Regions from separate parts of the Pedococcus sp. P2_E4 genome, predicted to be linked through region 2. Evidence: riboswitches for the same ligand, from Rfam matches in the RefSeq annotation. Region 2 holds a riboswitch; each other region holds the start of a gene.
What was found. A riboswitch is a leader RNA that binds a small molecule or an ion and turns the genes downstream of it on or off. The one in region 2 is predicted to bind cyclic di-AMP.

Region 1: it holds a riboswitch for cyclic di-AMP, as region 2 does, so the genes downstream of both, AC1DV7_RS16345 (C40 family peptidase) here and AC1DV7_RS01130 (transglycosylase family protein) in region 2, are expected to answer to the same signal.
Region 3: it holds a riboswitch for cyclic di-AMP, as region 2 does, so the genes downstream of both, AC1DV7_RS17735 (C40 family peptidase) here and AC1DV7_RS01130 (transglycosylase family protein) in region 2, are expected to answer to the same signal.

What each region holds. Positions count from the first base shown of each region.
Region 1 covers NZ_JBFUEO010000049.1:10,672-17,997, forward strand. Annotated here, with positions in the region: gene AC1DV7_RS16325 (hypothetical protein) at 1-411, opposite strand, end outside; gene AC1DV7_RS16330 (hypothetical protein) at 425-742, opposite strand; gene AC1DV7_RS16335 (hypothetical protein) at 739-1,014, opposite strand; gene AC1DV7_RS16340 (hypothetical protein) at 1,339-1,887, opposite strand; cyclic di-AMP (ydaO/yuaA leader) riboswitch at 2,141-2,348, shown strand; gene AC1DV7_RS16345 (C40 family peptidase) at 2,354-3,127, shown strand; gene AC1DV7_RS16350 (hypothetical protein) at 3,275-3,595, opposite strand; gene AC1DV7_RS16355 (pyridoxamine 5'-phosphate oxidase family protein) at 3,761-4,381, opposite strand; gene AC1DV7_RS16360 (dihydrofolate reductase family protein) at 4,393-5,025, opposite strand; gene AC1DV7_RS16365 (SRPBCC family protein) at 5,031-5,468, opposite strand; gene AC1DV7_RS16370 (ABC transporter permease) at 5,619-6,440, opposite strand; gene AC1DV7_RS16375 (ATP-binding cassette domain-containing protein) at 6,437-7,326, opposite strand, start outside.
Region 2 covers NZ_JBFUEO010000001.1:221,348-228,673, forward strand. Annotated here, with positions in the region: gene AC1DV7_RS01115 (CBS domain-containing protein) at 1-60, shown strand, start outside; gene AC1DV7_RS01120 (serine/threonine-protein kinase) at 102-1,790, shown strand; gene AC1DV7_RS01125 (threonine/serine exporter family protein) at 1,790-3,298, shown strand; cyclic di-AMP (ydaO/yuaA leader) riboswitch at 3,570-3,660, shown strand; gene AC1DV7_RS01130 (transglycosylase family protein) at 3,692-4,420, shown strand; tRNA gene AC1DV7_RS01135 (tRNA-Thr) at 4,555-4,627, shown strand; gene AC1DV7_RS01140 (LytR C-terminal domain-containing protein) at 4,782-5,375, shown strand; gene AC1DV7_RS01145 (DUF7507 domain-containing protein) at 5,816-7,326, shown strand, end outside.
Region 3 covers NZ_JBFUEO010000068.1:177-3,651, forward strand. Annotated here, with positions in the region: gene AC1DV7_RS17725 (MFS transporter) at 1-1,218, shown strand, start outside; gene AC1DV7_RS17730 (iron-dependent transcriptional repressor DtxR) at 1,215-1,913, shown strand; cyclic di-AMP (ydaO/yuaA leader) riboswitch at 2,232-2,413, shown strand; gene AC1DV7_RS17735 (C40 family peptidase) at 2,420-3,160, shown strand; gene AC1DV7_RS17740 (DsbA family oxidoreductase) at 3,271-3,475, shown strand, end outside.

The DNA of each region.
Region 1 (7,326 bases), on a different contig from region 2:
GACCGCGAGGTCGGGGAAGTCGAACCACACGTCGGTCCAGGCCGGGTCGAGGTCGGCCGGCGAGACGTCCCACCACCGCCACGTCCCCGAGGCCGCCGTCCGGCTGACGGCGAGCCGGTAGATGTTGCTGCGCCCCGACTTCGAGTACTGCAGCAGCCACACCCACAGGCGCTGGGTCGGCAGGTAGGTCACGAGCTGGTCGCAGCAGAACACCCCACGGTCGGCAGGGAACTCGGTGAACGGGTCGAGCAGCGACCAGGTCGCGCCGCCGTCCGCCGATCGCGTGGCGTACCAGTTGCCCGTGACGAACAGGATGGAGGAGGAGACGCCGACCGAGGGTTCGCCGACGGTGCCCGTCTGGGTGCCGGTGGCAGCATCGTCGAGCGCGATGTTGGCGGTGATCGTCAGCACGAGTCGGCCCCGCTCACTCGGGGTCGGTCGGCGGCGGCGCGGTCGGTGGCGGCGCAACCGGGGTGGCGGGGGGCGTCTCCGGCGGCTTGGGCCCCGGCTTCTTGCGCTCGGCCGACTGCTGCCGGTCGCGCTGGTCCAGCTGGCGGTCACTCATGGGGATGCCCAGGTCGGGCTCGGCCCCGGCCGGCAGCCCCTCGGCGGCCTCGGCGCCCGCCAGCGCGTCGTCGCGGGCCTTGTCACCCTTCCTGCGCGCCCGGACGTGCGTGCCGGCGAGGGGGTCTGCGCCCTCGTGGGTGGCCTCGGTGGACCCGGCCCGTCGCTTGGTGGTCATCGGCGCGGGTCGCCACCTGAGCTGTCGCGAGCCAGGGCGGGCCGCATCGGTCGGCGCCACTCCACGCGGGCCAGGATGCCCAGCACCACGGCGGCCGCCAAGAACAGCAGAGAGATCGCGCGCTCGGTGCCTCCGCTGCCGGCGTCACCACCCTCGCCGCCGAGCCGCTCGATCCAGTCCGGCACCAGAGCAGTCACGACGGCCAGGAGCACACCGATCCCCGCGAGCACCACCTCGGCCCAGAACCGTCGCCTCACCCCAGGTCCGCGCATCACCCGCTCCTCCCGATCGGACGGTCGGGCCGCATCCCCGCCGCTCCCGGCGGGGGCACCGGGCCCCTCGTCCAAGGATGGACCCGGGTCGCTCCCGCGACAAGGTGTGGGAGGGGGCAGGTCGCGGGTGGGCGGGTCGCGGGTGAGCATCCGGGCAGGTGGGCATTCCCGGCAGGTGGGCCTTCCCGGGCAGGAGAACGGCGGGCGACTGGGTGCAGTAGTCGCCCGCCGTTCCGACCGACCCCGTCCCCCGGACAGGCGGTCACCAGTGAGACGTCCCCGGCCCCGGAAAGTGACGGCAGGCCGGCGGGGTCGCCGTGCGGCCTAGGGTGACGGGCTCCCGGCGACCGGTGTCGAACCGCTCGAGGTCTGCACCGGGGGCGTCGGCGCCGTGGTGGGCTCGGCTGCAGTAGGGCTCGAGGGCGACGTGCTGGTCGATGGGGTGGGGGTGTCGACGGACTGCGGTCCGCTCGGTGCCGTGGTGCTCGCCGGCGCGGGGGCCGCCGCAGGCGCCGTCACGGTGACGGTGACTGCGGGGGTGGGCGGGGACGTCGACGCGACCCTCGCGGGCGGCGCGGCGCCGGTCTTGGCGGGGACTGGCGTCGCCACCTTCGTGGCGCGCGGGGCCTGGCCCACGACCGGGTCCGCGGTGGTGGTGTCGACCGCCGCACAGTGCCGGCGGTCGGACTCGTGGCCGGCCACCAGGACCCCGGTGGCGGCGACCATGGACACGAGGAGGACGAGTATGGCGCCGCCTCCCCTCGTCCGCCGGATGAGCAGCAGACCGGCGGCGGCGGAACCGAGCAGGAGGCTCGCGGCTGCGGCCATGAGGGCGGCCAGGGTGTCGAAGGACTCGGGGCAGGTCGGGTTCATGCGCGGGGGAAGGACTCTTTCGGTGACGCTGCAGGGGCGTTGAGCCTGCACTGGTGTGGGGTGCTCGGAACAGGGAGATGTCGGGCGAATCCGGGGGAGGGCACAGGCGCCCTCAACTGGTACTGACGCGCCAGCAACGAATGTGTGACGCGACGCGAATCATTTACTGCCGCAATGGATTTCGATCGCTGCTCGGCTTGGCATCAGCCTGCGATGACGGGTACCTTGCGGGAGCCCGGTCGGCGATCGGGCGCTGGACGAGTTGCCGAATCCTGCCCCCGGCCAGCCATCGACCTTCAGGGCAGGAGCGGGGAAACCACTTCGGACCGACTCGGTCCTTGGGGTGAAGCCGCCCTCGTCGACGTTGCAGAGGCCGACTCCGGTCACGTGGCGACGGCGAGCGCGGCCGGGCACACCTCCGCCCGAACCCGACAGCTCACCTCGCAGGCGGTGGAGGAGTTGGCCCATGTCATTGACGTACATCGGAAGACATCGCAAACCCCGGCGTCGCCGCTACCGGGGCTCGGCGGCTGCGGCCGCCCTGGTGACGATCGGCTGCCTCGCCGCCGGCGTACCCAACGCGGCGGCTGCCCCGGCCCCGACCGCCACAGGAGTCCTGGCCTGGCCGGTCCTGCGCCAGGGCTCCACGGGCGCCCACGTCGTCGCGATCCAGCGCATCGTCGGCGTCACGGCGGACGGGGTCTTCGGTCCGAGGACCACAGCAGCCGTGCGGCGCTACCAGGGACGGCACCACCTGACCCCTGACGGAGTGGTCGGCCCCCGGACTGCGGCGGTCATGCGCCGGGGTCCCAAGGCGGCAGCTGCCAAGGCGGCCCGCACCAAGGCGGCCCCTGTCAAGGCTGGGGCGTCCAAGGCAGGGGCGTCCAGGGCTGGGGCGTCCCCGTCGCTGTCGAGCACCGTGGTGGCCATTGCAGCCGCCTACACCGGGATTCCCTACCGGCGTGGGGGCACCGGGCCCGGCGGCTTCGACTGCTCCGGCTACACGTCGTTCGTCTACCGCAAGGCAGGCAAGTCCATCCCGCGCACCGCGGCTGCCCAGCAGGCCGCCGCGCGCCGGGTCTCGACACCACGACCGGGCGACCTGGTCTTCTTCGGGTCGCCGGCCTACCACGTGGGCATCTACGCCGGGGGTGGCTACATGTTCGACGCGGGCAAGCCGGGCCTCGTCACGCAGAAGCGCAAGGTCTTCGCCGGGGTGTCGGGGTACGGCCGCTTCTAGGCCTGCGACGCGCAGGGCCGTCGCGAAGACGCCCGCCGGCGGCCAAGGGGGGTGCGCTCAGGCCGCCGGCGGGTGCCCATCAAGCGACCGGAGGTTCGAAGGCCGGCCACACAGGAGAGACGTCGGATCCCCCTGAACCGTGACGGCTCACTGTCGGTCGGTGTCCTGGTCCACCCGGTCCGCGAGCTGGTCTGCGATCAGCGCCCAGTGCGTCCGGACCTGCCTCAGGTGGTCGTGGCCGTGTCGCGCGGCCTGGCGCTGACGCGACGCGAAGTCTCGCAGCGCCTGGTTCAGGACGGTGCCCTCCTGGTCGTCGTGGACCTCCAGGACCAGCCGTGGGCCTCGGCCGGCCTGCGGATCGACGTCCAGGGTGCGCTCCCACTGCAGGGCAGCCCGGTCGAACTCCTCCAGCGTCACGGCAGGGTCGTGGGCCGCCCGCCACAGCGGGTGGGCGCGATCCGCCGGCATCCCCCTCGCGTCAACCTGCCGAGGAGCCGCCGGCTCACCACGGGACACGTCCGGGAACGCGAGCACGCCGAAGGGAAGCCCCTGTCCAGTTCGATGTTCCTCCACGCCGTGTCAGACGCACGGATCGGTATGACGTGACGACTGCCGCCCGCGGGCGGCCCTTGCTCATCGGCCGAGCACGTCCCGCTCGCCCGGGTGGCGGGCCGGGTCAGCCTCGGGCAGGGCGTCGACGGCCCAGTCCGAGCGCTTCCACTCCGGGACGGGAGTCAGGCACCCCTCGCGCGGCACGAACCGCGAGCGCCGCACGAGCTCGTACCGGTGGATGTAGCGCGGGCAGTTCGGGTAGACGGCCCGGGCACGCACCCGGATGACGAGCTGGGCCTCGGGGTACTCCTCGCGCAACGGGTCCTCGAGGTCGATGCTCGCGACCCCCTCGAGCCGCATCCGGTGTCCGCGCTCGAAGTCGATGAACAGCAGCCCGACATCGGGGTTGACCAGCACGTTGCCGGCCGAGAGGTACATGCCGTTCCCGTCGTAGCTGGGAAACGCGATCGTGTGCGGGTCGAGCACCCGCACGAAGCCGGGCTCACCACCCTTGTACGAGCAGGTCGGCCGTCCCTGGTCGTCCGCCGTCGCGAGGAAGAACATGTCGCGCGCCTCGATGAACGCGCGGTCGCCGTCGCCGATGGTGTCGCTGACGAGAAGGTCGTCGATGCGGTCGGCCAGCGCCCTGGTGTCGAACCGGTCCTGCAGCGCCCGGCTGCCCTCGTGGTACGTCGATGACATCGAGTCCTCCCTCAGGGGGTCCTGCGCATGAAGGTGAGGTGGGTGACCCCGCTCGGCGAGGAGACGGCTTCGACGTCGTAGTCGTCCTCGACGCCTTCGAGCCCGTCCCAGATCCGGACTCCGCGGCCGAGCACGATGGGGACCTGGACGAGGTGCAGGTGGTCGACGAGCCCGGCAGCGACGAAGTCGCGCACGACGGTGGGGCCGCCACCGAGCCGGACGTCCAGGCCGTCGGCGGACTCGCGTGCGGTCTCCAGCGCCTCGGCCGGGGTGGCGTCGAGGAAGTGGAACGTCGTGCCACCCTCCATCTCGATCGAGGGGCGCGGGTGGTGGGTGAGCACGTAGGTCGGTGTGTGGAACGGCGGGTTCGGCCCCCACCAGCCCTTCCACTGCGGGTCGGTGTGCCAGCCGGGCGGTCCGAACTTGTTGGCGCCCATGATCTCGGCGCCGATGCCCTCACTGTGGCGGCGGGCGAACGAGTCGTCGACGCCGACGGTGCCGCCTTCGCCCCAGAAGCGGGTCGCGAACATCCACTCGTGCAGGCGCTCACCGGCATGGCCGAACGGTGCCTCCAACGACTGCGGCTCGCCGGTGGCGAAGCCGTCGAGGGAGATGGCCAGGTTGTGGACCCGGGTCAACGACATCCGCCTCATCGCCCTTCGGCGCGGCGCAGGACCGTCTCGAACTGCCTGGCCAGGACACGCCGCCCCACCACCGGGATCAGGGCCGCGACGATGCGGCCGGTGAACGAGGCGGGCAGCCTCTTCAGGGAGACCCGCAGGTCGGTGCCGCCCCCTGCCGGCAGGAGCTCGTAGCGCCAGCTGCTGCCCGGCGCCCACAGGTTCGACTCGAGGGTGTCGATCGTGACGGTGCCGGCGGCGGCGTCCCACGAGTAGCGCTCCCGCTCCCAGCCCATGCCCGTGCCCTCGGTGACCTCGGCCCAGCCAGGACCCTGGTCGTGGACCGTGAAGTGCTCGGAGTCGACGTTCGGCCACCAGCGGGAACGCTCGGGGCCGAAGTCGGTGATCACGGCCAGGACGTCGCCCGGCGACAGGCTCGTGTGGACGGTGAACCTCGTGCTGGTCATCAGGGTCCCCTCGGTGGCCGCGGAGTGGCTGCTCTCGGAGGACCATCATGCGCCACCCGGTCATTCCGTGGCAGGCATGGCGACGGGGCACTCGCACCGGTGGGTGCGAGTGCCCCGTTCAGGCGCCTGCCGCGGCGGGCTGGTCCTCCGTCACTTCACCTCGGCGCGGCGGACGACGAGCAGCCCGATCGCCATCGGCAGGAGGAACCACAGGCCACCGGAGACGGCCAGGTGCTGCCACTGCTGGCTGGTCAGGCTGCCGTCGAACAGCGCGGTCTGCGAGTAGTTGTAGTCCACCCACGGCTGCAGGTCGGCGAACCACTTCTGGTTGGCGGCGAGCAGGCCGAGTAGCGGGGGCAGCACCAGCGTGTACACGAAGTACGTGACGATGGCGCCCGCGGAGTTGCGGATGAGCAGGCCGAGCGTGAAGCCGAACAGCATGCCCAGGACACTGCCCAGGACGATGAGCGCGAAGTGCGCCGCCGAGACGTTCCAGACCGGGTCGACCCCGGCGATGGCACTCCCGACCAGGGTGCCGAGCACCCCCACGACAAGGGCGACGACCATCGAGGTGACCCCCACGGCGATGGCTGCGAGGAACTTGGCCCCGAGCACACGACCACGGTGCGGCACGAGGGTGAAGGTCGTCAGGCCGCTGCGCTGGCTCCACTCGCTCGTCACGGCGAGGATCCCGATCATCGGCAGGATCACCGTCATCGGGGCGCCGATGGCTGCCGCGAAGTTGTCGAAGGTCAGCTGGTCGTCCGGTGCGAACACGATGATCGCGGCCGTGGCGAGCACGCTGGTGATGACGATGCTGGCCATCAGCCAGAAGCCCGATCGCGTGTCGAACATCTTGCGCAGCTCCACCGCGATGATGCGGGTGAGCGGGATCCGTGCCGGCGCCTTGCGGCTGCGGGCTGGGGACTCGGCCGACGGGGAGGTCGGTTTGGTCAGGACGGCGGTGGTCATGCTGCTGCTCCTTCGCGCTGGGTGTCTGCGGTGAGCTCGAGGAACATCTCCTCGAGCCCGGCTCCGTCGGCGGCGCGGAGCTCGGTGAGGACCACCTGGGCGGCGAGGGCGATCTCGCCGACGTGGTCGGGTGAGGCGTCGGTGTGCACGCTGCCGTCGGGGTGACGGGTGATCGCCAGGCCAGCGCGCTCCATCGCGGTGGCGAGCGCCGCACTCTCGCGGGCACGGACCACGGTGCCGGCCGCTGCGAGCAGGTCGGCCTTGGTGCCCTGGGCCACGATCCGACCGTTGCCGATGACCACCAGGTCGTCGGCGATGACCTCGATCTCGTGCAGCAGGTGCGACGAGAGCAGCACCGTGCCGCCCTGGTCGGCGAACCCGCGGAGCAGGTCGCGCATCCAGCGGATCCCGGCAGGGTCGAGCCCGTTCGCCGGCTCGTCGAGGATGAGGATGTGCGGGTCACCCAGGAGGGCGGTGCCGATGCCGAGCCGCTGGCGCATGCCCAAGGAGTAGTCGCGGACCCGGCGGTCGGCCTCGTCGGCGGTCAGGCTGACGAGGTCGAGCATCTCCTGGACGCGCGTGCGCGGCAGGCCCATCGTGCGCTGGGCGAGGGTGAGGATCTCGCGACCCGTGCGCCCCGCGTGCTGTGCCGACGCGTCGAGGAGGACGCCCACCTCGGCCCCGGGGTTGGGCAGGTCGGTGAACCGTCGCCCGTCGACGGTTGCGGTCCCCGAGGTGGCGGGCGTGAGGCCGACGATGATGCGCATCGTCGTGGACTTTCCGGCGCCGTTGGGGCCGAGGAAGCCGGTGACCCGGCCGGTGGCCGCGGTGAAGGAGACGTCGTCGACGGCGGTCATCCCGCGCCCGTAGGTCTTCGTGAGTGATT
Region 2 (7,326 bases):
CACCGGATCGACGAGCTGCAGTCCGAGCGGGACCAGCTCGTGGGCTACATCCAGCAGTAACCCTCCCGGATTCCCCCAGCCGTCTCGCTTACCGTAGGGGCATGACCACGGAGGCGATCGAAGGCAGCGACGGTCACGCCGTCCTGCCCGGCGCGCCGCGTCCGGAGACCCGGATCGGCCCCTACCGGCTCATCCAGCAGCTCGGTGAGGGCGGTATGGGAGTGGTCCACCTGGCCCTCGACCCGCACGGACGCGCGGTGGCCCTCAAGCTGCTGCGGCCGCACGTGGCCCACGACCGCGACGCACGCATCCGACTGGGCCGCGAGGTCGATGTGCTCGGGCGCATCAAGGACCCCCGGGTGGCTGCGGTCATCGACGCCGACCTCGACGGCGACCGCCCCTACCTGGTCACCCGCTACGTCCCGGGCCCGGCCCTCGACGACGTGGTCCGCGAGCACGGCGCCCTGGGGGGCGACCAGCTGCTCCGCCTCGGTCGTGGGCTGGCCGAGGCCCTGCACGCGATCCACGCGGCCGACGTGATCCACCGCGACCTCAAGCCCGGCAACGTCCTCATGCTCGACGACGACCCGGTCCTCATCGACTTTGGGATCGCCCATGTCGCCGACGACGTGCGGATCACCATGACGGGACTCGTCATGGGCACCCCCGGCTACCTGTCGCCCGAGGTGGTCGAGGGGGCGCCGGTCACCGAGGCCACGGACTGGTGGGGCTGGGCCGCGACCTTGGCGTTCGCGGCGAGCGGGGCCCCGCCCTTCGGTCGCGGACCCATGGACCTCGTCCTCAACCGCGTCAGCCGCGGCGAGGCCGACCTGGCCTCGGTCGACCCGAGGCTCGCCCCCCTGCTGTATGCCGCGCTGTCACCCGAGCCCCGTCAGCGGCCCGACGCCGACGAGGTGGTCGAGGCGCTGGAGCGCTACGCCACCGGGCGCCCGGTGACCGCGGCGCTGGCCCTGCCCACCCGTCATACCCAGCCGCTCGCGCAGCCGAGCACGCGCGAGTGGGACCGTCCCGCGGTGGTCCCCCAGGTCGAGCGGCCCCCGCTCGGACCCGTCGCGCTCCCGCCCGACACCGGCGAGCTCGTGCCGTGGGACGAGGACTACCAGCCCGAGGGCGACGAGGTCTCCGACTGGCAGGCCGCGTGGCAGGGCGGCCCCGGTGAACCCGACCCGCGGATCGGGCGGCCGACGCGCACAGGCACCCTCGTGGCCCTGCTGGTCGTGCTCGTCGCTGCCGTCGCGACCTTCCCGGTGGTCGCGGTGACGCTGGCCATCGTCCTGTCGTGGGCGGCGCGGACCGCCGACCGCTCGGTGACCTCGCTCGTGCTGCGCCGCTACAACAAGGGCCGTCGGCGCAGCGACGTGCCGTTCGCGGTCGCCGCGAGCCCCTGGCACCTGGTCATCGGCGCGCTCGCCACCGTCGTCAGCGCCCTGCTGCCGGCGGTCGTGGGCATCTGCGCGGTGTTCAGTTCCGCGCTGGCCACCGTGGCGGTCACGGGTGGGTCTCCCGAACCCAACTCGGCTCCCCACCTCGCGGTCGGCGGGCTGGTAGCCGCCCTCATGGCGTGGTGGGGGCCCGGGGGCTCCGGCCTGCGCCGAGGCACCCGGAGCCTGGTGCGCGGTGTCGTGCCCGGTGCGCGCGCCTCCCAGATCGCGGTCGGGCTCCTCCTGCTGCTGGCTCTCGCCCTCGCGGGCCTGGCCCTCCAGGAAGCCGGCTCCCCGGACTGGTGGCCCACCCAGGCACCGAGCGCGGTGCTCCCCGGGCTCGGCTGATGGCCGAAGGCACCCCAGACCCGAGCCCGCGCCCCGACCCGGGCCCGCCGCACCGGCCACGCCGCCCCGTCCTGCGCAGCAGCCGCATCTGGCGCGGCGAAGAGCTCACCGAGACGATGCCGATGCTGGAGTCGCTGAGGCACTCGCCCTATCGCAACGTGAAGATCCGGCAGGCGGCGGCGGAGGAGCGCGAGGCGCGGGCGGCCCTCGACCTGGCCCTGCGGGTCGGCGAGCTGATGCTGCGGTGCGGGGCGGGGGCGCCGCAGGTCGAGTCGTCGGTCATCGCGGTCGCCGCGGCCGGTGGGCTCGACAACCTCGAGGTCGACATCACCTTGCAGTCACTGCTCATCCAGTGCACGACGACCTCCGGCCTCCCGATCACCATGCTGCGCGTCGTGCGCTCGGCCAGCCGTGACTTCGCCCGGCTGACCGCGGTGCACGAGTTCGTCGAGAGCCTCGTCAGCGAGGGCTACGACCGCGAGGCCGCATCGGCCCGGCTGCGCGAGATCCGCCGCGCCCCACGCTTCTGGCCGCGGTGGGCGGTCCGTGGCTCGCTGGGTGTGCTGGCCGCCGCCATCGCGACGATGCTGGGTGCCGGTGCGGTCGCCGCGCTCGTGTCGGGGTTGTCGGCGCTGTTCGTCGGGTATGCCGCCCGGTCCCTGGGGCGGCGCGGGCTGCCGGACTTCTACCAGTGCGCCATCGGTGGGTTCTTCGCCACCGTCTGCGCCTGGGGTGCGTTCAGCCTGGGCGCGCAGGGCTGGCTGCCGGTCTCGTCGTCGGACTTCGCGTTCATCGTCGCCGGCGGCATCACGGTGCTGCTGCCCGGACGCACGGTCGCCTCGGCGTTCGAGGATGCCATCTCCGGCTACTCCGTCACCGGAGCGGGCCGGATGTTCGCCGTCTTCCTCACGACCGCGGGCATCATCCTCGGCGTCGCCACGGGCCTGTCCCTCACGCTGTCCCTCACGGAGATGTTCGACCTCGACGTCGCGTCGCCGTCCATCGTGGCCACCCGGGCCTTGAGCGCACCCGTGCTCCTCGCGGTGGTGGGCGCGTTCCTCGTCGGCCTGGCGGGGGCGGTCGGGCTTCGCAGCATGCGCCGGCTCGTCCTGCCGGCCGGTCTGCTGTGCGCCGCCAGCGTGGGCGTCTCGCTGGCCGTGGCGCGGATCGACGGGCTGGGTCCGCTGGCCGCTGCGGGCTGCGCCGCGATCGTGCTCGGGTTCGCCGGGCGGCTGGTCGCGCTGCGGCTCGGGGCCCCGCCCATGGTGCTCGTCGTGCCCGCGTCGTACGGCCTGCTCCCCGGTCTGGCGATCTTCCGGGGCCTGTACGAGATGGTCAACGGCTCCTCCGAGGGCGCGGGGACGTTGTCGCTCCAGGGTGGCATCACCACCCTCTTGGGGGCGATGGCCGTGCTGCTCGCGATCGCGGCCGGCAGCGTGCTCGGTGAGTTCCTGGCGGCGCCCTTCGACCGCAGTGCGGTGCAGAAGCGTCGCGCTCGGCGTCGCTGACCCGGACCGCCCCCGCTCGGGCGCCCGGCCGCCCGGCCGCCCGCCTGTCGGGCCCGGTCGTGGCGTCGCGATGTCGACCCCTACCGCCCAGTTCTGACCGAAGGGACTACGACATCCGGCGAACTGGTTGTCCGATCCCGCCCACGGGCCTACGGTGGTTGACCGATGCCGCCGGCATCCCACAAGTGAACACGGCACACCCAATGCACACCCGCAGCGCCGAGCCTCGTCAGGCGGGTGACCAGCCGGAACGGTTCCGGGCAGACGAGGACGGGGGACCCAACGCGGCCGCAACGCGGCCTTGGGGTGAAGCCGGTCCGCCGGCCGGGCACCTGACAGCCCGAACCCGACAGCTCACCTCGCAGGCGCACGTCAGGAGAGGACCCCTTCCCCATGTTCTACGCGCCGAAGCACTCTGCCCGGAAGCCCAACCCCGTCAAGCGTCGTGTCACCGGAGTCGCCGTGGCCGGTGTCGCGACCGTCGCGGGCGGCCTGGCGACCGCCTCCTCGGCCAACGCGGCCGGCACCGTCTGGGACCGGGTCGCGGCCTGCGAGTCGGGCGGCAATTGGTCCATCAACACCGGCAACGGCTTCTACGGCGGGCTGCAGTTCAGCCGGTCCACCTGGAGCGGCTTCGGTGGCGGCGCCTACGCCGCGTACGCCCACCAGGCCAGCAAGTCGGAGCAGATCGCGGTCGCCCAGAAGGTCCTCAAGGTGCAAGGCCCCGGTGCGTGGCCGACCTGCGGGGCCCGCGCCGGCCTGACGCGCGCGAACGGAGGGGCGTCGTCCGCGACTGCGACCGCGTCCGCGGTCCGCAGCACCCCGGTCGCCTCCCGCTCCTCGGCGCGCACCGCCCCCGCCGGCCGGCTGGTCGTCGACGGCATCCGTGGCCCGAAGACCAACGCGGCCATCGAGCGCTGGGTCGGTGGGTCGGTCAACGGGAGCCTGTCGCGCACCGACGTGAAGGCGTTGCAGCGCAAGGTCGGATCGGCACCGGACGGTGTCATCGGCCCCAAGACCATCCGCGCCCTCCAGACCAAGATCGGCGCTCGCCACAATGGGTCGCGCACCCTCGACCGCGCCACGGTCCGGACGCTCCAGAGCTACCTGAACGCTCGCTGACGACGTCCTCCGTGCGGCCTCCCACCCCGGCGGGTGGGAGGCCGCAGCCATGAGCGGGGTATGCCGTCTGGCGCAGGGTTCTCGCCCGTCACCACCGCGCCGGTACCATCGACGCCGTCTGCTCGGGCAGGCATGCCGGCGTGGCGCAATTGGCAGCGCACCTGTCTTGTAAACAGGGGGTTGGGGGTTCGAGTCCCCCCGTCGGCTCAGCGCAGTTTGTCGACCTTCGTCCCGTTCTCGGGCATGGGCGCGTCACCATCCGCGGTGGCCCTGCTCTCATCCTCGAACGCGCAGCCCGGCGGTCGCCACCACGATGGCCGTCTCGAGGACCTGAGGCGTGCGACCGGAGGACTGACACGCCATGCCCACGAGCCCATCGACCCCCGTGCCAGCGTCAGGACGGGAGACCTCGGGGCGGCCGGAGTCCGCTCCTGCGGGGCCTTGGACCTCGGCCGGCCGCCGCCAGCTCGGTCGGGTGCTGCTGTTCGTGTGCACGCCGGGGCTCGTCCTCGGGGCGTCGACCTTGGCGACGGCGTCCGCGCTCGGGGCTTTCGACCCTGCCCCCCAGACCGTCCAGGCGTCGTGCCACCAGCAGCAGGCCGACCTGGCCAGCTTCGAGGTCGCGGTGTTCAACGGGTCCGGGATCTCTGGCCAGGCCAGGAAAGGTGCAGGGCAGCTGACGAAGGCCGGCTTCAGGGTCGCACGCGTGGGGACGGCTGCGGAGGGCCGGTGGACCGACGCAGCGGCTGTCATCACGTTCGGCCCGGACGGGCGGGGCGCGGCGCAGCTGGTAGCTGACCACATCCCCGGTGCTGTGCAGGTGAGCACGGTCCGCGTGGGTCGGGACGTGGATGTCGTGTTGGGCACCCAGTTCAGGGGGGTGTCGGCGACGGCGGTTGCGAGCTCCGCTTCCTCCGCGACGGTGCCGTCGTGTTCCTCCTCGGCGGCACGCTGACCGGCAGCTGACGGGCGTCGTCCCGGGGCTTGAGACCCGCGTCACGACATCGGCTCTCGGGCCTCTCATGGGTGTGGGCGGCGCGGTCCCGCAGGGGGAGATCGTGCCGTCCACAGCCATGCGTGCGCTCCCACCTCCGTGCGATGGGCGTCCGACAGGCGCCGTCCCTGTGCCGGTCCACGGCACGGGTCGCGCGGTTTTGTCCGGTTATGGCCGGCCCGTTACAGGCCGCCCCGCGGCGGGGCCACACGCGACTTGCCCGTGTTTGGTCAGGCGGCCGTAAAGATTCTTCGGCCTGAAGCGTCACGACTTGCCGGCTTCGAGGTCTTACGGGGGACGAAGCAACCCATGTGACTAAGGAGAGTGTGGTTTCAGTGCGTCGTTTTTCAGGCCTTATGGGGGAAAGGGCACGATGGCGACGTCCTGCTGCCTTGACAGTCGTGTTCGCGCTGGTGGCGGCGATGGGGACCGCGCTGGCTGTGACGCCGGCTCTCGCCGTCCCCGGCAATCCGGGGGTACCGCAGGCGGGGACCCTGCTCTACAGCGAGGACTTCTCCAACATCGACGCGAGTGCGGCGCCGGTGAGGATCGGCAGCTACACCGGCGGCGCCGCTGCTGCCGGCGAGACCTACACGGCTGATGCTGCCTGGAGCCCCGGAGCCAGCGCCTGCAACGGCTGGGTGATGCGCCAGGGGAGCCCGTTGCCCTCCGGTGTCACGCCGGCGGCCGACGACCAGTGCGCACGGAACGGCGGGTGGAACATCCTCGGCGCCATGGCCACCGCCATGGGGCAGTACCAGGGCATGACTGCCGCCCAGGCCGCTCAGAACCAGATCCTCAGCGAGTACACGAACCGCCCCGACGGTGTCCAGGCAGCTGGCATCCAGCTCCAGACCACCAAGAACTCGATCCCTACCATCGCCGGCCACTTCTACGCCGTCTCGGCGATCTTCGCCGAGACCAACTGCTTCTCCAACCACGCGAGCCAGGAGTTCGCCCTCATGGTCAACGGCGTTCCCACGGTCGTCGGCACCGGTTTGGATCCGTGCAGTGACCCCAGCAGGCAGGTCATCAACGTCAACAACGTGAACTACAGCGTGGCCAAGCTGCAGTCCGGCGCCCTGCAGGTGCCGCTCACGGGGGCGACCCCCACCTTGGGCATCCGCGTTAGGAACCTCAGGGCCACGGGCACCGGCAACGACGTCGGCTTCGACCTCCCGCAGATCGTCGACGTGACCCCGCAGCTCGACAAGGAGTTCTCGCCTGCCACGATCACGCAGGGCGACTCCTCGACCCTCACCTTCACGGTGACCAACACGACCGACCTGATGGCCAAGAACGGCTGGTCGTTCACCGACGACCTACCTGCGGGCCTCGTCGCCTCCGGGCCGGTCGGCGGCACCTGTGACCTGACCGCCAGCAACGTGACCAGCGGCAGCATCAGCGCCACCGGCAACCTCGCCCAGGGCCAGGCCTCCTGCACGATCACGGTCCAGGTCACCAGCAACACCCCGGGCGTCTACAACAACTCCGGGTGCACCGACACCACGGGCGCCGCCATCCCCAACTGCACCAACAACATCTCGAGGATCGTCGGGCTCTACCCGCCCGGCTCGACCCCGCTGACCGTTCTCCCGAAGGTCGACCTGTCGATCACCAAGAGCGCCGACCTCGACTCGTACACCCCCGGTCAGCCGGTCACCTACACGGTGACGGTGCACAACGACGGGCCCAGTGACGCCATCGACGCGACCTTCACCGACCCGATCCCGGCGTCGATCACGGGTGCCACCTGGACCTGCGCCGTGACCGCCGCGGGCAGTGCAAACCTCCCACCGGCGGGGCCCACCACGTGTGCTGCCAGCGGTTCCGGTGACATCGCCGACACCGTGCGCATCAACGTCGGTGGCACGCTCACCTACACCGTCACCGGCACGGTTGCCGCAGGCAC
Region 3 (3,475 bases), on a different contig from region 2:
GTCGTCGTGGCCGTGGGCGCCGGTGCGGTCGTGCCGATCCTCACGCTGAGCGCGCTCGACTTGGGCGCCTCGCCGTCGGTCGCGGCCTTCACGGTGGCGTTGACCCTCATCGCCGACCTGTTCTTCGCGGTGCCGGCCGGCGCCCTCGTGCACCGGGTGGGGGAGCGCAAGGCCCTCATGGGGGCGGCCGCCGCCGATGCCGTCGCCGCCCTGTTCGCGGTGACGGCCACCTCGCTGGTCGCGCTCATGGCTGCGGTGTTCGCGATGGGGTTCACGTCGTCGGTGTTCCTCGTGGCCCGCCAGTCGTACCTCATCGACGCGGTGCCGATCGCGATGCGTGCGCGGGCGTTGTCGACCCTGGGCGGGGTCCACCGGATCGGGTTGTTCGTCGGGCCCTTCGTGGGCGCTCCGATCGTGCACTTCTGGGGACCGCAGGCGGGGTTCGCGGTGGCGGTCGCGGCCGGGGTGCTCGCGACGCTGCTCGTGTGGTGGGCGCCCGACCTCACGGCCGAGCACGAGGAGGCGGCCCGGCTCGAGGCGCCGGTGGGCACCGCCACGCTGCTCTGGAGCCACCGGCGCACGTACCTCACCCTCGGCCTGGCCATCGCCGTCGTGGGTGCGGTGCGGTCGTCGCGGGTCGTGCTCGTGCCGCTGTGGGCCGCCCAGTCGGGGCTGTCCGCCAGCACCACCGCCGTCATCTTCGGGGTCGCCGGGGGCGTCGAGATGCTGTTGTTCTACCCGGCCGGCTCGGTCATGGACCGGTTCGGGCGGGTGTGGATCGCCGTGCCGTGTGTCGTGGTCGTCGGGTTGAGCCTCGGCGCCCTGCCGCTCACCGGGACTGCGCTGGGCATCGGCCTTTTGGCCGTCGTGGGTGCCATCGGCAACGGCATCGGCTCGGGCCTCGTCATGACCCTCGGCGCCGACGTCGCCCCGGCGGTCGGCCGGTCGCAGTTCCTCGGCGGGTGGCGCTTCGTGTCGGTCATCGGTGGCAGTGGCGCACCGGTCCTCATCAGCGCCGTCACGGCCGTCTCCGGCCTCGTCGCAGCCTGTCTCGGGGTCGGGGTGCTCGCGCTGCTGGGAGCCTGCTGGATCGGCTACTGGGTGCCGGCCTACGACCCGGTGCGTCGGGGCGCGGTCGCCCGAGCCGCGGCGTCGGGGGAGCCCGAGTTGCCGGACAGCGGCGCGCAGTCGCCCGCTAATGAGAGGCTTGACCCGTGACGGACCTGATCGACACCACCGAGATGTACCTCAAGACGATCTTCGAGCTCGAGGAAGAGGGCATCACGCCGCTGCGCGCCCGCATCGCCGAGCGCCTCGGCCACTCCGGGCCCACGGTGTCGCAGACGGTCGCGCGCATGGAGCGCGACGGCCTGCTGGCGCTCGCCGGCGACCGTCACCTCGAGCTGTCCGAGCACGGTCGGCTGCTGGCGACCCGCGTCATGCGCAAGCACCGGCTCGCCGAGCGCCTGCTCGTCGACGTCATCGGGCTCGAGTGGGAGTACGTCCACGACGAGGCCTGCCGCTGGGAGCACGTCATGTCCGAGCGGGTCGAGCGCAAGATCCTCGCCATGCTCAAGGACCACCACGACTCGCCCTACGGCAACCCCATCCCCGGCCTCGACGAGCTGGGTGAGGTCGAGCCCACCGAGGACTTCCGCTCGGGGCTGCACACGCTGACCGAGCTCGCGACCGAGACCCCCGAGATCGTGCTCGTCCGCCGGATCGGTGAGCCGGTCCAGGTCGACCACGAGGCGCTCAGCCTGCTCACGGTGGCCCGGCTGCTGCCCGGCGAGCGGGTGCGGGTGCACCGCCAGGACGGGCGCGTCGTGGCCGTGCGCGAGAACGCCCCCGAGTCCACCGGGGTCTCGCTGCCCGACGACGTCGCCCAGCACGTCTTCGGCGCCCTGGTCTGAGCGGCCCTGGTCTCAGCGGCGCGCCTGCCCTCAGCGGCGCGCCTGCCCTCAGCGGCGCTCTGGTCTGAGCGGCGAGCCACCCCCGCCGGGGTATGTCGCGGCGTCCCTGACCCGCCGGACCGTTCACCGATCGGACGTGTCCGATTTTTCCCCCGTTGAGCACGAACTGTCATCGAAAGATGGCGTTTGCTTGACGATCGCATGGGCTCGCCGTGACCTCAATGTGACTTTTGGTCGGGGGTTTGTGTAGTCTCGCGGGGATCTCTCCACCCCCCGGGGAGATTGGCCCGATGTGGAACGCCTAGTCCTGCCATCACGTTCGGGTCCTCAGCAAGTCCGCTTGGCAGGAGCGGGGGACCCACTTTCGGGCCCTCCTTCGGGAGAGTCCTTGGGGTTAAGTCCTCTCGCGAGCGCCCGCTAGGTCGGGTGGCAACCGTGAGGGCCGGGTGATCTACCTCCACCCGAACCCGACAGCTCACCTCGTAGGCACTGGAGGTTCATCCATCGTGGCTTCACACGCTGCCGGTCGCCACCGCGCCCCTGGCCGTTACAACCCCGTTTCCGAGATCAGTGGCATCGTGGCGAAATCCGCCCAGCCTGCCGTCAAGACCTCGGCCGTCGTCGCCGCCTCCGGTGGTCTCGTGGCCTCGTTCGCCCTCCCGGCGTCCGCTGCCCCGGCCGCCCCGAAGGCCGACCCCACCGCTGCCACCACCAGCGCCCCGGTCGCCGTCAAGGCTCCCGAGGCCGCTGCCCCGCAGGCCTCTGACGCCTACGGCCTGATCGGCTTCAAGGCGACTGCCAGGCCCAAGCCCAAGGCCAAGGCCGTTCGCCCCGCCGCCGTCGCCACCGACCGCGTGCAGAGCTCGACCGCGAGCCGGTCGACCGCCCGCACGGCCCTCACCAGCAGCCGTCCGGCCGCCGGTGGCGTCCTGGGCATCGCTGCCCAGTACGAGGGCATCATGTACAGGTACGGCGGCACCACGCCCGCCGGCTTCGACTGCTCCGGCTTCACGGCGTACGTCTTCCGCCAGGTCGGCATCAGCCTGCCGCGCACGGCCGAGGCGCAGCGCCAGGCCGTGACCCCCGTGTCCAACCCGCAGCCGGGTGACCTCGTGTTCTTCGGCTCGCCGGCCTACCACGTGGGCATCTACGCCGGAAACGGCATGATGTGGGACTCCCCGCGCAGCGGCAAGGCCGTCGCGCTCCGCTCGATCTGGTCCTCCAGCGTCACCTACGGCCGCCCCTGACCCCAGGGTCCACCCGGCCGCAGCGCACCCAGGCCCCCTCCGCCACGGCGGACGGGGGCCTGCGTGCACCTGGCGCGGCGGTCCAGTGGTGGGCGTGTTTGTATGGAGGCATGACCGCCATCGAGATCGACGTGTGGGCGGACGTGGTCTGCCCGTGGTGCTACATCGGCAAGCGACGCCTCGAGCAGGCGATCGCCGAGAGCACCCACCCGGCCGAGGTGGTGGTGACCTACCACGCCTACGAGCTCGACCCGCGAGCCGCCAAGGGCAACGGCGAGACCGTGCTCGCGTGGCTGGCCCAGCGCTACCGCACCG